3 regions of the Pseudomonas sp. GW821-FHT09D08 genome follow, and region 1 is predicted to be linked to each of the others. Evidence: riboswitches for the same ligand, from Rfam matches in the RefSeq annotation. Region 1 holds a riboswitch; each other region holds the start of a gene.

What was found. A riboswitch is a leader RNA that binds a small molecule or an ion and turns the genes downstream of it on or off. The one in region 1 is predicted to bind cobalamin.
Region 2: it holds a riboswitch for cobalamin, as region 1 does, so the genes downstream of both, AC07OP_RS30060 (ABC transporter substrate-binding protein) here and AC07OP_RS02205 (CbtB domain-containing protein) in region 1, are expected to answer to the same signal.
Region 3: it holds a riboswitch for cobalamin, as region 1 does, so the genes downstream of both, cobO (cob(I)yrinic acid a,c-diamide adenosyltransferase) here and AC07OP_RS02205 (CbtB domain-containing protein) in region 1, are expected to answer to the same signal.

Annotation. Positions count from the first base shown of each region.
Region 1 is NZ_JBWKOX010000001.1:535,294-540,091, reverse strand. It holds gene cobM (precorrin-4 C(11)-methyltransferase) at 1-555, opposite strand, end outside; gene AC07OP_RS02215 (cobalamin biosynthesis protein) at 626-1,018, opposite strand; gene AC07OP_RS02210 (CbtA family protein) at 1,015-1,719, opposite strand; gene AC07OP_RS02205 (CbtB domain-containing protein) at 1,731-1,919, opposite strand; cobalamin riboswitch at 2,017-2,221, opposite strand; cobalamin riboswitch at 2,264-2,463, shown strand; gene cobW (cobalamin biosynthesis protein CobW) at 2,554-3,615, shown strand; gene cobN (cobaltochelatase subunit CobN) at 3,619-4,798, shown strand, end outside.
Region 2 is NZ_JBWKOX010000032.1:11,081-15,878, reverse strand. It holds gene AC07OP_RS30070 (ABC transporter ATP-binding protein) at 35-799, opposite strand; gene AC07OP_RS30065 (FecCD family ABC transporter permease) at 796-1,800, opposite strand; gene AC07OP_RS30060 (ABC transporter substrate-binding protein) at 1,797-2,807, opposite strand; cobalamin riboswitch at 2,922-3,115, opposite strand; gene AC07OP_RS30055 (DNA/RNA non-specific endonuclease) at 3,152-4,081, opposite strand; gene AC07OP_RS30050 (M4 family metallopeptidase) at 4,211-4,798, shown strand, end outside.
Region 3 is NZ_JBWKOX010000007.1:240,838-245,635, reverse strand. It holds gene AC07OP_RS15435 (C40 family peptidase) at 1-109, shown strand, start outside; gene AC07OP_RS15430 (PQQ-dependent sugar dehydrogenase) at 232-1,545, opposite strand; cobalamin riboswitch at 1,645-1,901, shown strand; gene cobO (cob(I)yrinic acid a,c-diamide adenosyltransferase) at 1,975-2,586, shown strand; gene AC07OP_RS15420 (cobyrinic acid a,c-diamide synthase CobB) at 2,583-3,932, shown strand; gene bluB (5,6-dimethylbenzimidazole synthase) at 3,929-4,579, shown strand; gene cbiB (adenosylcobinamide-phosphate synthase CbiB) at 4,576-4,798, shown strand, end outside.

The DNA.
Region 1 (4,798 bases):
AATCGGGCAGTCCGCGCCATAGTGCGGCAGCAGTTCGGCGACGATCTTCTCCAAATGATTGACCCCCAGGTGAATCGCCATGGTCGTGCCATGTCGGGCCAGGCTGTCGAAGTCTTCCCCGGCCGGCATGCGGGTTTTATTGGCGTAGCGGGTCAGGATCACGCTTTGGGCGATGTCCGGCAGGGTCAGTTCGGTCTCCAGCAAGGCTGCGCAGGCGGCCACCGCCGTGACGCCGGGAATGATCTGAAAGGGGATGCCCAACTCACGCAAATAACGGATCTGCTCGCCAATCGCGCCATACAGGCTCGGATCGCCGGAGTGCACCCGTGCCACGTCTTGGCCATTAGCGTGGGCGGTCTTGATCAGTTCGATAATCTGTTCCAGGTGCAGTTCAGCGCTGTTGACCACTTGTTGCGCCTGATGACCTTCCAGCACCGCCGCCGGCACCAGTGAGCCGGCATAGATGATCACCGGGCAACTGCGGATCAGGCGTTGGCCTTTGACGGTGATCAATTCCGGATCGCCGGGGCCGGCGCCGATGAAGTAGATGGTCATGGAGAATTCCTGTGGAAAAACGGGCGAGCATGAAGATTGCTCATGATCGGGAATGGCGATTATCGGGATTTTAGCCGGCGCAGGCCAATGCAAAGGTGGCCTGGGCGGTTTTCTGGCGGGTGATCATCAAGCGGGCAGGGCCGCCGCAGAGCTGTTCGGCCAGGGCTAGGGCGGCACTTTCGGCGACGCCGTAACAGCCGGTATGGGCAAACGCGACCGCCGATTTGTGGCTCAGCCGGGCTTCGTAAACGGCCAGTTGCCCGGCGCTGAAGCACTGCAAGGGCAGGTCGAGCAGTCGGGCCAGGGCGAGTAACCCTGGCTCGTTCTGTTTACGGTCGATGCTGGCCAGTGCGGTGACACGCTGGCGCTCGACCCCGCCCTCGGCCAGGGCGCTGTCGAACAGGCCCAGCAGGGTGTCTACATCACAACCCCGCTGGCAACCCAGGCCGACCACCAGGGTCATGCCGAGTATTGATCGTCGCGGTTACGGCGGAACAACCAGGCACTGATCAGGCCCAGGGCCAGCCAGAACGCCACGTTGGTCAACTGCGAAGCGATCTTGAACTGCGCTTCGAGGGCTTCCGGCGCCAGCATCGAATGGGTTTCCGGCTGCGGTGCACCGATCACATGCGGCACCACCAGGATCGCCGCGCCCAAGACTTTCAGCAGCCAGTTGCGACCAAACACGATCAGCGCAATCCCGGCCGCCGTGGAAGCAGCAGTGCCGATCCACCAGATTTGCCGTTGCGCCAGGTCGGCGGCGGCAGTGCCCGGCAGCTCCGGCGGCAGGCCCAGGGTGGGCGCCAGCACAAAAGTCGCGTAACCGGCCAGGCCCCACAGCAAGCCTTGGGCCGTGCGGGTCGGTGCGCGCAGGGTGTAGAGGCCGGCCAGCATCAGGGCGAAGCCGACGGCCACCACCAGGTTGCCGCCGGTGGTCGACAGCACGCGCTGCCAGCCGTCTTCCGGCTCCCAGGCTTCGGCGTCGTGGGAGTGTGCAGCGGCGCCAGCGGCGTGCTCATGCACGACTTCGGTCGCGGCCGGGGCTTTTTCAAAGGTTTCCGCCTGCAGAATCAGCGGAGCGACCCAGAAGCTTTGCAGCAGGGTCAGCAGCAGGGCGGCCAGCAAGCCGGTGAACCCTGCGGTTTGCGCAATACGCTTGATCATGTCGGCAGGCCTCAGTGGCACGGGAACGCGGCGCTGTGGCGGGTATCGTGGGCAGCGTTGTGCACCGCCTCGATATGGGAGAAACCGGCGAAATACACCAGGCACGCGCCAAGGATCGACGCGCCGATGGCGGCGGTCAGGCGTTGGCTGAGGGTGGCGGAGCTGCTGGCGGTGTGCGAGGTGCTGCTGATGATCGACATGGCGCGTCCCTTTCAGGTGTCAGGGTGACACGAGCGCATGCAAACCCCGCGAGCCAGGCACGCAGGGTTTTAACAGCGCCCGCCCACCGCGGGTTTGTTATTCGATGTTATTCGGGCCGGTCTCCGGGCTTGCGAGGGACACTGGGTCTATAAAACGTCGCCTTCCCATGCCGTACAGGCACAGTGGATCTGACGCTTCACTCGCTTACCGTTGCGGGGGCAGCACCGGACTCGTCATGACGCCATGACTCACCGGTTTCCCGTTTCACCCTGTGAAGGGCACCCGAAACAAGATGTGTAGGAGAGCATGGGCCGGGGACGGTAGTCAAATGCGGCGAGCCCCTGTAGCCTTGCACCCTCGAGGTTCTTCGGCCCAGGCCGAAGCTAAGAAGGGAACGCGGTCCAAGCCGCGGCTGCCCCCGCAACTGTGAAGGGTTTATCTGACTGCCACGCCACTGCCACTGCGGCGGGAAGGCGCAGTCGGCGCCGGTCGCAAGACCCGCAAGCCCCAAGCCAGGAGACCTGCCTCGCCACCGATTTTCCAATTCAACCGGGCGGGGTGATCCGGTGACGAAATCCGCTTCTGCGCGCCGCAGGGCCCATCGTCCCGTATGCCCGCCCCAAAGGGCATCCGATGAAAACACTGGCCAAACTCCCCGTCACCATCGTTACCGGCTTCCTTGGCTCGGGCAAGACCACCTTGCTGCGCCATATGCTCGACAACGCCCAGGGCCGTCGCATTGCGGTGATCGTCAACGAATTCGGCGAACTGGGCATCGACGGTGAGATCCTCAAGCAGTGCTCCATCGGTTGCACCGAAGAAGAGGCCAACGGCCGCGTGTACGAGCTGGCCAACGGCTGCCTGTGCTGCACCGTGCAGGAAGAGTTCTTCCCGGTGATGCGCGAACTGGTTGCCCGTCGCGGCGACCTCGACCATATCCTCATCGAAACCTCGGGCCTGGCCCTGCCAAAACCCTTGGTACAGGCCTTCCAGTGGCCGGAAATCCGCAGCGCCTGCACGGTTGATGCGGTCATCACCGTGGTCGACAGCCCGGCCGTGGCCGCCGGCACCTTTGCCGCGTTCCCGGATCAGGTCGACGCCCAGCGCAAGCTCGACCCGAACCTGGACCATGAATCGCCGCTGCACGAGCTGTTTGCCGACCAGTTGGCCAGCGCCGACCTGGTGATCCTCAATAAATCCGACCTGATCAGCGCCGAAGACCTGGCCCGTGTGCGCCTGGAAGTCGCCGAAGAACTGCCGCCGGCGGTGAAGATCATCGAAGCCAGCAGCGGTCGCCTGCCGTTGGACGTATTGATCGGCCTGGGCGCGGGGTCCGAAGAACATATCGACGCTCGCCATAGCCACCACGATCATCACCACGAAGGTGAGGAAGATCACGATCACGACGCCTTCGATTCCATCTCCATCGACCTGCCCCAAGCCGACGAAGCGCTGCTGCTCGACGCCCTGAACCAATTGGTGGTTCAGCACGGCATCCTGCGGGTCAAGGGCTTCGCCGCCATCCCGAACAAGCCGATGCGCCTGCTGATCCAGGGTGTGGGTACGCGTTTCGACAAGCACTTCGACCGTGCCTGGGGCGCCGACGAAGCGCGCATCACGCGGCTGGTGCTGATCGGCCAGGAGCTGGACGCGGCGGGCCTCGAAGCGCAACTGCGCGCCGCCCTCAGCGTTTAACCCATGCACCTGCTCAGGACTCAGCCCGGTGGTTTCGTCGCGGACGACAATATTGCCGACCTTGGCCAAACGCCCGCCGAACTGGTGATCCTGTGCAGCGGCGATTCCAGCCTGGCGCTGCTGGCCGAAGCGGCCCAGCAGTTGCCCGAGGATTACCCCAGCCTGCGCCTGGCCAACCCTATGCAGGTGCAGAACCACGCCTCGGTCGATTTGTATGTCGATGAGGTGCTGCGCCACGCCAAGGTCATCCTGATTTCCCTGCACGGCGGCATCGGTTATTGGCGCTACGGCATCGAGCGCCTGGTGGAGCTGGGCGAGCGCGGCGTTACGCTGATCCTGGTGCCGGGGGATGACCGCCCGGACCCGGAACTCAGCGGCCTGAGCACGGTGAGTGCCGAACAGCGCGACCGCCTGTGGCACTTCCTGCGCCAGGGCGGGCTCGCTAACGCGCTGGATTTTTTCCACTGCCTGGCCAGCGGCTACCTGGACCGCGATTACCCGTGGGCCGAGCCGCAGACCTTGCCGCGCACCGCGATCTATCACCCGCACAAAGCCAACCCTCGCCTCAATGACTGGCAGACCGATTGGCACGCGGAGTGGCCCGTGGCGGCGGTGCTCTTCTACCGCTCCCACTTGCAGGCGGCCAATACCGGTTTTATCGATGTGTTCTGCCAGCGCTTGCAGGCGGCGGGCCTTAACCCGTTGCCGATGGCGGTGGCCAGTTTGAAAGAGCCCGGCTGCCTGACGGTGGTCGAGGACCTGCTGGATGAGGTCGGCGCGGCGGTGATCTTGAACACCACCGGTTTTGCCCAATCCAGCCCCGAAGCCCCGCATCTGCGGCCGTTTCGCCGCAATATCCCGGTGATCCAGGCGATCTGCGCCCAGGATAACCAGCCGGGCTGGCAGGCCAGCGAGCAAGGCCTGGGCCCGCGCGACCTGGCGATGCACATTGCCTTACCGGAGCTGGACGGACGGATTATCAGCCGGCCGATCAGCTTCAAGGATCTGGCCTGGCGCAGCGAGCGCAGCCAGTCGGACGTGGTGTGCTACCGCGCAGCGCCCGAACGCATGGATTTCGTCGCCGAACTGGCGCGCCGTTGGGTCGAGCTGGCACGGGTGCCGAATGGGGATAAACGCATCGCCCTGATCCTTGCCAACTACCCGACCCGCGACGGCCGTATCG
Region 2 (4,798 bases), on a different contig from region 1:
GGCCTCTGTAGATCCTAATGTGGGGATGTCCTGTTCAGTTAGACCGCAACCGCAGTATCTGCGCCCCATCGAACGGGTCCGTCAGGTAATGCGCCTGCACCCCGAATGTCTCCTGTAGTCGCTGTGGCGTCAGCACCTCCAGCGGCTTGCCCAGCGCGACCAGGCGCCCACGGTCCAGCACGGCCAGGCGATCGCAGGTCAGCGCCTGGTTCAGGTCATGCAGGGCGATGAGGGTGGTCACCGGCAAGCCTTGCACGCCTTTCAAAATCGCCAGTTGATGCTGGATATCCAGGTGGTTGGTCGGCTCATCCAGCAACAGGATCTGCGGCCGTTGCGCCAGGGCACGGGCGATGTGCACGCGTTGGCGCTCGCCGCCGGAGAGGCTGCGCCAGGCGCGGTGGCTCAGGTGGGTGGCGTCCACATCATGCAGGGCCTGGCGCACGATGGCGTCGTCGCCGCCGGACCACGGGCTCAGCGCCGACAGCCACGGTGTACGGCCCAGCGCCACGGCGTCGAACACGCGGATGGCGTCGTCGGTGTCGGCCTGTTGCTCTACCACCGCCAGCTGTTGGGCGATGGCGCGGCGGGACAGGTCGCCCAGGCGCTGGCCGCCCAGGCGCACGTCGCCGCTGGCCGGTGTGCGCAGGCCGGCAAGCAGTTTGAGCAGGGTGGATTTGCCGGAGCCGTTGGGCCCGACAATCCCCAGGGTTTCCCCCAGTTGCACCTCCAGGTGGATATCGCGCAGCAATTCCGCCTCACGCACCTTGAAGCCCAGGCCGGTGCAACTCAGTACGCTCATCGCGCATTCCTCCGGCCAATCAGGATCAGCGCAAACACCGGCGCGCCCACCAGCGCCGTCACCACGCCGACCGGGATCACCTGGCCTTTGATCAAGGTGCGCGACAACACATCGGCCGCAATCAAAAATAACGCGCCGCCCAGCGCACTGGCGGGCAGCAGGCGCGAATGCCCGGTGCCGAGCAGCAGGCGCACCGCGTGGGGGATCACCAGGCCGACAAAGCCGATGGAGCCGACAATCGACACCATCACCGCCGTCACCAGCGCCGCGCACCCCACCAGCACAACCTGCACACGGCGCACCGGGATGCCCAGGGACGCGGCCGAATCCGTGCCGAAGGTGAACGCATCCAACGCGCGACGATGCCACAGGCACACCGCCAGGCCGGTGACCGCCACCGGCACCGCCAGCCACACCGACGGCCAGCGCACGCCGCTGAGGTTGCCCAGCAGCCAGAACATGATGCCGCGCGCCTGTTCGGAACTGGCGGACTTGGTGATCAGGAACGCGGTAAGTGCATTGAACAGCTGCGACCCGGCGATGCCCGCGAGGATGATCTGCCCGGTGCCGCTGGACGAACCGCTGGCCCGCGCCAGCAGGATCACCAGGGCAAACGCCGCCATCGCGCCGACAAAGGCGCCGGCCGACAATGAAATCAGCCCGCCGCCCACGCCCATCAACGCCACCAGCACCGCGCCGGTCGAAGCCCCGGCGCTGATGCCCAGCAGGTACGGATCGGCCAACGGGTTGCGCAGCAACGACTGCAAAATCACCCCGCAGGTGGCCAGCCCCGCACCGCAGGCGGCGGCCACCAGGGCACGGGTGAGGCGGTAGTTCCACACCACGCCTTCATCGATGGGGTCCAGCACGTAACCGGCCGCCCACAGTTTGTTGGCGAGCACCTGCAGCACCACCTGGGGCGAGATGGCGGTTTCGCCGATGGCCACGCCGGCGAGCACGGCGATCAGCAATAGCGCCAGGGCGAGTAAGGTCCGGATCATTGCGGCAGGTCGTAGCCGTCGATGGCCGTGGCCAGGTGTTCAAGGCCGTCGAACATGCGGATGCTGGCCTGCAGCGCCAGGGCGTCGAGGATGATGATGCGGTTGTTTTTCACCGCGTCCATGTTGCGCGTGACCGGGTCGCTGCGCAGGAAGGCGAGTTTCTTTTCATGGTCGTCGGCGGGGTAGCGGCGGCGGTCCATGCGGGCGATCACCAGGAAGGTCGGGTTGGCCTTGGCGAGGGTTTCCCAGCCGACGGCGGGCCATTCTTCATCGGATTGCACCACGTTGTGCAAACCGAGGGTTTCGAGCATGAACTCCGGAATGCCCTTGTGGCCGGCCACGTAGGGGTCGCTGGCCAGTTCGGCGCTGGAGAACCACACCAGCGCGCTGGCCTGCTTGAGGCCTTTGCTCTGCACGGTGGCCACGGATTGGGCCAGGCGCGCCTGGAGCTCATCGTTCAACTGTTGGCCGCGATCCTGTACATCGAAAATCTGCGCCAGCTGGCGGATGCTCTTGTAGATCGTCTCGATACGGAACGGCTCCAGCCGCGTGCCGTCGGCGCCCACCAGGTTGTCCTTGCCTTCGCAGTCGGAGGGCAGCAGGTAGGTGGGGATCTTCAGGTCGTGAAACTGCTCGCGGGTGCCGACCACGCCTTGCGGGCCTACCACCCATTCCAGCTCGGCGGCCACCAGTTGCGGGCGCTTGGCGATCACCGCTTCAAAGCTGGGCTCGTTGTTGGCCAGGCGCTCGATGCCGTCGTTCTGCGCCTTGAACTGCGGCAACACGCTGTTGAACCACAGCGAGGTGCCCACCACGCGGTCAGCCACGCCGAGGGCATAGAGCATTTCGGTGGCGGCCTGGCCGATGGTCACGCTGCGCGCGGGCGCCTGCGGGAAGGTGAGGGTGCTGCCGCAGTTTTCCAGGGTAAGCGGGTACTGAGTTGGCGCGGCGTGGGCCAGGGCGCAGAAACCCAGGCCGCTGATCAGGGCGGTAACGCGTGGCAGCATGAGGCGATCTCCGTGTGGACCGTACGTGGAAACAGGGCAGGTACGGTTCGGAAATACGCCCTCGACCGCTGCCGAACGGGCAGGCAAGGATGCCCTTCCCGGACACCCCGCCGGTTAGTGATTACTGGGCCGGCAGGTCTCCTGACTGATGCGTCGTCGCCACGCTCCGGCCTTCCCGGACGCGGTCCAGTGGCAGTGGGGAGCAGGCTCGGCACCTACAGTTGCGGGGGCAGTTCCGATTGACGCGGTGTACCGCGCTTCGGATTCCCTATTAGTCCCGTTCGGGAACCGGCGCGGTATGGTAGTTGATTAGGGCCAGGCGATACAGCCCGAAGGGGGCCCGGTCAGAGACGAATATCCTCGGGGCCGCGGATCAGCGCTTCAATTCGCGTGCCCGTGGCGCGCTCTTCGTTGCTGAAGCCGTCGTAGTCCGCCAGGTTGGCGAAGCGGATGCCGGTCAATTGTTCGATCTGGATCACGCTGCGCTGGTAGGTCCTGACCTGGCCGAACATCAGGTCGAGCTGACCCAGCTCGCGGCTTTGGTCGATCATATAGGCGCTGGCGGAGGGCTTGCCGTCATCGCTGAGGTAGGCCACCACTTTCCAGAACGCCTTGGGGATTCTGATGCCACGGTAAAGGCGGTCGTCGTCGGCGAACACCGGGCCGCTGAACACCGTTGCCCGGGCTTTCCAACGCTGCGTGTTATTGAGGATGTAGTCCTCCAGTTCCAGCCAGGTCTTCTGGTTGAACCCGCTCATCTGCGGCGAGCAGTTGGTGAAGTGGAAGGTGTCGAGGTTGGCGGTGTTTGCCGCGTCGCCCCAGTTGGGATCCTGGCGCCGTACCAGGTGGCCGCGATCCAGGCCATTGCTGGCATAGAGCTCTTCGCCCACCTGGGCGCTGATCGGCAGGCGCCCATCGTAGGCCCAGGTGTCGTTGCTGCGGACTATCTCCACATGCTGCCCGCCATCGATATTGACGCCCACGTAGAGCGCCAGTCGTCGGGAACGGGACATCGTCACCGAGAAATGCGTGTAGTCCAGGCGCAGCGGTTGGACGTCGTCCGCCAATGCCTCAGCGGCGGTGGGCCAGGGCACTGCGAAGCTGCTGAGAAAATCCTCGGCGTAGCCGCGTCGGTCCTGTAGGTCCTTGGCCGCGGTGACACGGGGCGTCGTCGCCCGGGCTTCCATCAGGGTGGGATTGGTCGCGATCAACGGGCGCAGATCGGCGAGTCGTGGGCGGTGCGCAAGATCGATTTTGGCTTTGCGGGCTGGCATGGGTAAGTCCTCCTTGGATAAACACGACTGCAACATAGATTGATGACAATTGATGACACGGGTTAACCCTGGGGGGCTATCCTCAAACGGTTACCGGAGCTACACCATATGCCAACAGGGAGCCAGCCAATGTGTGATCGCCACCACCGTAACCCGATTTTCTGCCTGATCCCGCCGTATATGCTCGACCAGATCGCGCGTCACGGTGATAAGGCCCAGCGCGACATCGCGCTGCGCACCCGCGCCAAGGACAGCACGTTCCGTTCGCTGCGCATGGTCGCAGTGCCCGCCAAAGGGCCGGCCCACATGGCCCTGGTCATGGGCGCCGGCAAACGGCGCTCGATCTACAGCGCCGAAGGCACCGACAGCCTGCCGGGCAAGCTGGTCCGCGGTGAAGGCCAGCCCGCCAGTGGCGACGCCGCCGTGGACGAAGCCTATGACGGCTTGGGTGCCACGTTCGATTTTTTCGAAGAGGTGTTCGACCGCAACTCCATCGACGATGCCGGCATGGCGCTGGATGCCACCGTGCACTTTGGCCAGAACTATAACAATGCGTTCTGGAACTCGACCCAGATGGTGTTTGGCGACGGCGATGGGCAGTTGTTCAACCGCTTCACGGTGGCCCTCGATGTGATTGGCCATGAATTGGCCCACGGCGTCACCGAGGACGAGGCCAAGCTGATGTATTTCAATCAGTCCGGCGCGCTGAACGAGTCG
Region 3 (4,798 bases), on a different contig from region 1:
GCAGACCGGCGGTACGGTCAAGCTGGACACCTTGTCCAAGGCGTATTGGCAGAATGCCTATCTGAGCGCCAAGCGTGTGTTGCCAGCAAACCTGGCACGTAATCCCTGAACCAAATGTGGGAGGGGGCTTGCCCCCGATAGCGAAGCATCAGTCACAGTATCTGTGCCTGACCCACTGCTATCGGGAGCAAGCCCCCTCCCACATTGGTTTTGTGATGCTTCTGGGGGCGTTTATTTAGCGGCCGACACCCGCCACACCTTATTCCCCACATCATCCGCCACCAGCAAATCCCCTTGCTGATCGATCACCACGCCCACCGGCCGGCCCATGGCGTTCTCATCTTTATCGAGAAACCCGGTCAGCACGTCCACCGGCTGCCCTTTAGGCTGGCCTGCCTCGAACGGTACGAAGATCACCTTGTAGCCACTGTGGGGCTTGCGATTCCACGAGCCATGCTGGCCGATGAACGCGCCGTTGCTGAACGGCGCCGGCAGTTTGCTGCCCTCGGCGAACGTCAGGCCCAAAGACGCGGTGTGCGGCCCTACCGCATAGTCCGGCACGATTGCCTTGGCCACCAGGTCCAGGTTCTGCGGCGTGACGCGTACATCCACATGCTGGCCGTAATAGCTGAAGGGCCAGCCATAGAACCCGCCATCCTTGACCGAGGTGATGTAGTCCGGCACCAGGTCGCTGCCGATCTCGTCGCGCTCGTTTACCGCCGTCCATAGCTTGCCGCTCTGGGGTTCCCAGGCCATGCCGTTAGGGTTGCGCAGGCCGGAAGCGAAAATGCGCTGCTGGCCGCTGGCGCGATCCACTTCCCAGATAGCCGCCCGGCCCTGTTCCGCCTCAAGACCGTTCTCACCGACGTTGCTGTTGGAGCCGACGCTCACGTACAGCTTGCTGCCGTCCTTGCTGGCGATCACGTTCTTGGTCCAGTGATGATTCAGGGGGCCGCCCGGCAGGTCGACCACCTTGGTGCCAACTGCCTTGATCGCGGTTTCGCCCGCTTGATAGGGGAAGCGCAGCAGCTTGTCCGAATCGGCGACGTACAGGTCATTGCCGACCAGTGTCATACCGAAGGGCGAGTTGAGGTTTTCCAGGAACACCGTACGGGTCTCGGCAACACCATCGTGATCGGCGTCGCGCAGCAGGGTAATGCGATTGGGGCTCGGTACACCGGCACCGGCGCGGCCCATGACCTTCTCCATGACCCAGCCGCGAATGCCCTTGGAATCATCCGGCTTGGGCGGCGCATTGGTTTCTGCCACCAGCACATCGCCATTGGGCAATACATACAGCCAGCGCGGGTGATCCAGGCCTTCGGCGAACGCCGCCACTTGGGTGCCGGCCGCTGCCGTTGGCTTCACGCCCTCCGGCCAGCCGATAGCCGGGGCAATGTTCACCGTGGGAATCAGGGTTTTGTTCGGCTCCGGTAGCTGCGGCGACGGCCCGGTGCCGTCGGACACCTGCAGGGTGGAGCTTTCACCGCAGGCGGCGAGGGTGCCGGCGAGCATGATGAGCAGGGCGAGTCTGGTTTTATGCATGGTGTTCTCCTTGATACCTGTAAGGGTAGAGGAGGGCGCTGGTGCGATGGTTCAAGTGCAAGGCCAGCTTTAATTGACGCTCCACCCCCAACCCACTAACCTTCGCGGCTTGTTCCAGGTGCTCTGTGACCCATGGGTCGACCGAGTGAAACAGGGAAGCCGGTGAGCGAGCGCACTTGTACACAGTGCTGCCGCGATTCCGGCGCTGCCCCCGCAACGGTAAATGAGTCAAGACGGTGCCTTTTGCCACTGTATCGCCCGCGATATGGGAAGGCGCGCCGTCGGCGTGTTCGCTCTGTCGATGAGCCAGCGCACCACTCATGAGCCCGGAGACCGGCCTGGATCATCCAACAGCATCACGGTGGGCGATGCTTGGCTGTCTGTTTTTTCCTGCCTGCCGTTTTTGTCCAGCCCCAATGGAGAGCTGCCATGACCGATACCCCCGACCGCGACGAACGCCACCTGGCGCGCATGCTGCGCAAAAAAGCCGTGATCGACGAGCGCATCGCCAATTCCCCCAATGAGTGTGGCTTGCTGCTGGTGCTGACCGGCAACGGCAAAGGCAAGAGCAGCTCGGCATTCGGTATGCTCGCGCGCGCCATGGGCCACGGCATGCAGTGCGGTGTGGTGCAGTTCATCAAGGGGCGCAACAGCACCGGTGAGGAGTTGTTCTTCCGCCGCTTCCCCGAGCAAGTGCGTTTCCACGTGATGGGCGAAGGCTTCACCTGGGAGACCCAGGACCGCCAGCGCGATATCGCTGCCGCCGAAGCCGCCTGGGCCGTGTCCCGTGAACTGCTGCAAGACCCCACCATCGGCCTGGTGGTGCTGGATGAGCTGAACATCGCCCTCAAGCATGGTTACCTCGACTTGGACCAGGTCCTCAGCGACCTGCAAGCGCGTCCGCCGATGCAGCACGTGGTCGTCACCGGCCGTGGCGCCAAGCCTGAATTGATCGAAATGGGCGACACCGTCACTGAAATGGGCATGCTCAAGCACGCGTTCCAGGCCGGTATCAAGGCACAGAAGGGCGTCGAACTTTGAATCAGCCCCGTCACTGCCCGGCCGTCCTGATCGCCGCACCGGCGTCCGGCCAGGGCAAAACCACCGTCACCGCCGCGCTGGCCCGTTTGCACCGCAACCTGGGGCGCAGGGTACGCGTGTTCAAATGCGGCCCGGATTTCCTGGACCCGATGATCCACGAGCGCGCCAGCGGTGCGCCGGTGTATCAATTGGACATGTGGATGGTGGGCGAGCAGGAAAGTCGTCGGCTGCTGTGGGAAGCGGCGGGTGAGGCCGACCTCATCCTGATCGAAGGCGTGATGGGCCTGTTCGATGGCACACCGTCCAGCGCCGACTTGGCGCGGCATTTCGGCGTGCCGGTGCTCGGTGTGATCGACGGCACCGCCATGGCCCAGACCTTTGGCGCCCTGGCCCTGGGCCTGGCGCGTTATCAGCCGGACCTGCCGTTTGCCGGGGTACTGGCCAACCGCGTCGGCACCCTGCGCCATGCGCAGTTGCTGGAAGGCAGCCTCACCGAAGGCTTGCGTTGGTATGGCGCCCTGTCCCGCGAAACCGGGATCGAACTGCCCAGCCGCCATTTGGGCCTGGTGCAGGCCAGCGAGCTGAATGACCTCGACGTGCGCCTGGACGCCGCCGCCCAGGCCCTGGGCAGCAGCTGCGAAGTCGCATTGCCGCCGCCGGTGACCTTCGCCGCGCCGGAAGTGATCGAGGCCGAGCCGTTGCTGGCCGGTGTGCGCATTGCGGTGGCCCGTGACGAAGCCTTCGCCTTCACCTATGGCGCCAGCCTCGACCTGCTGCGGGCGATGGGGGCCGAGTTGCACTTCTTCTCGCCGATCCATGATCGCCAACTGCCCGAGGCCGACAGCCTGTATTTACCCGGCGGTTACCCGGAATTGCACCACCAGGCGCTGTCGCAAAACACGCCGATGCTTGACGCCATTCGTAACCACCATGCCGCCGGCAAACCCTTGCTCGCCGAGTGTGGCGGCATGCTCTACCTGTTGGATTCGCTTACCGATGTCGACGGCACCCGCGCCGAGCTGGTCGGCCTGCTGCAAGGCGATGCGGTGATGCAAAAGAAACTCGCGGCCCTGGCCCTGCAAAGTGTCGAGCTGCCGGAAGGCGTGCTGCGCGGGCACACGTATCACCATTCCCTGACCAGCACCGAGAGCCAGCCGATTGCCCGTGGCCTGAGCCCGAACGGTGGGCGCGGTGCCGAAGCGGTGTTCCGGCAGGGGCGGATGACGGCCTCTTACGTGCACTTCTATTTTCCGTCGAATCCGACGGCGGTAGCCGCGTTGTTTGCCCCGGACCGAGCTGAAACCCCATCCACTGTGGGAGGGGGCTTGCCCCCGATAGGGCCATGACCGACAACGCTTTCCCCCAGGCCGACCGCGACGCCGTCTACCGCGCCATCGCCGAACGCCGCGACATGCGCCACTTCAGCGGCGGCAGTGTCGCGCCCGAATTGCTGCATCGCCTGCTCCAGGCCGCGCACCAGGCCCCCAGTGTCGGCCTGATGCAGCCTTGGCGGTTTATCCGCATCAGCGACCGCGCATTGCGCAGCCGGATTCAACAGTTGGTGGAAGAAGAACGCGTGCGCACCGCCGAGGCGTTAGGCGAGCGCTCCGATGCGTTCATGAAGCTCAAGGTCGAAGGCATCCACGACTGCGCCGAAGTGCTGGTGGCGGCGTTGATGGATGATCGCGAGCGCCACATCTTCGGGCGGCGCACCTTGCCGGAGATGGACCTGGCGTCGCTGTCCTGTGCGATCCAGAACCTGTGGCTGGCGGCGCGGGTCGAGGGGCTGGGCATGGGCTGGGTCTCGCTGTTCGACCCCCAGGCCCTGGCCGACCTGCTGGGCCTGCCGCCCGGTGCGAAACCCCTAGCGGTGTTGTGCCTGGGGCCGGTGACGGAGTTTTACCCGGCACCGATGTTGCAGCTCGAAGGCTGGACCGAGCCTCGGCCGTTGAGTGACATGGTGTATGAAAATGCGTGGGGAGTGAGTCAATGAGTGTGGCCTTGCTGTGTGTCGCTGCGGTGGCGTTGGATGCGCTGCTGGGCGAGCCCAGGCGCTGGCATCCGCTGGTGGCGTTCGGCAATTTTGCCGGGCGCATCGAGCAGCGTTTCAACAGCGGTGGCCGGGGCTGGCGCAGCCATGGCGTGACCGCGTGGGTTATCGCCGTGGTGCCGTTGACCCTGCTGGCCACCGCGTTGTCGTGGGCGCCGTATA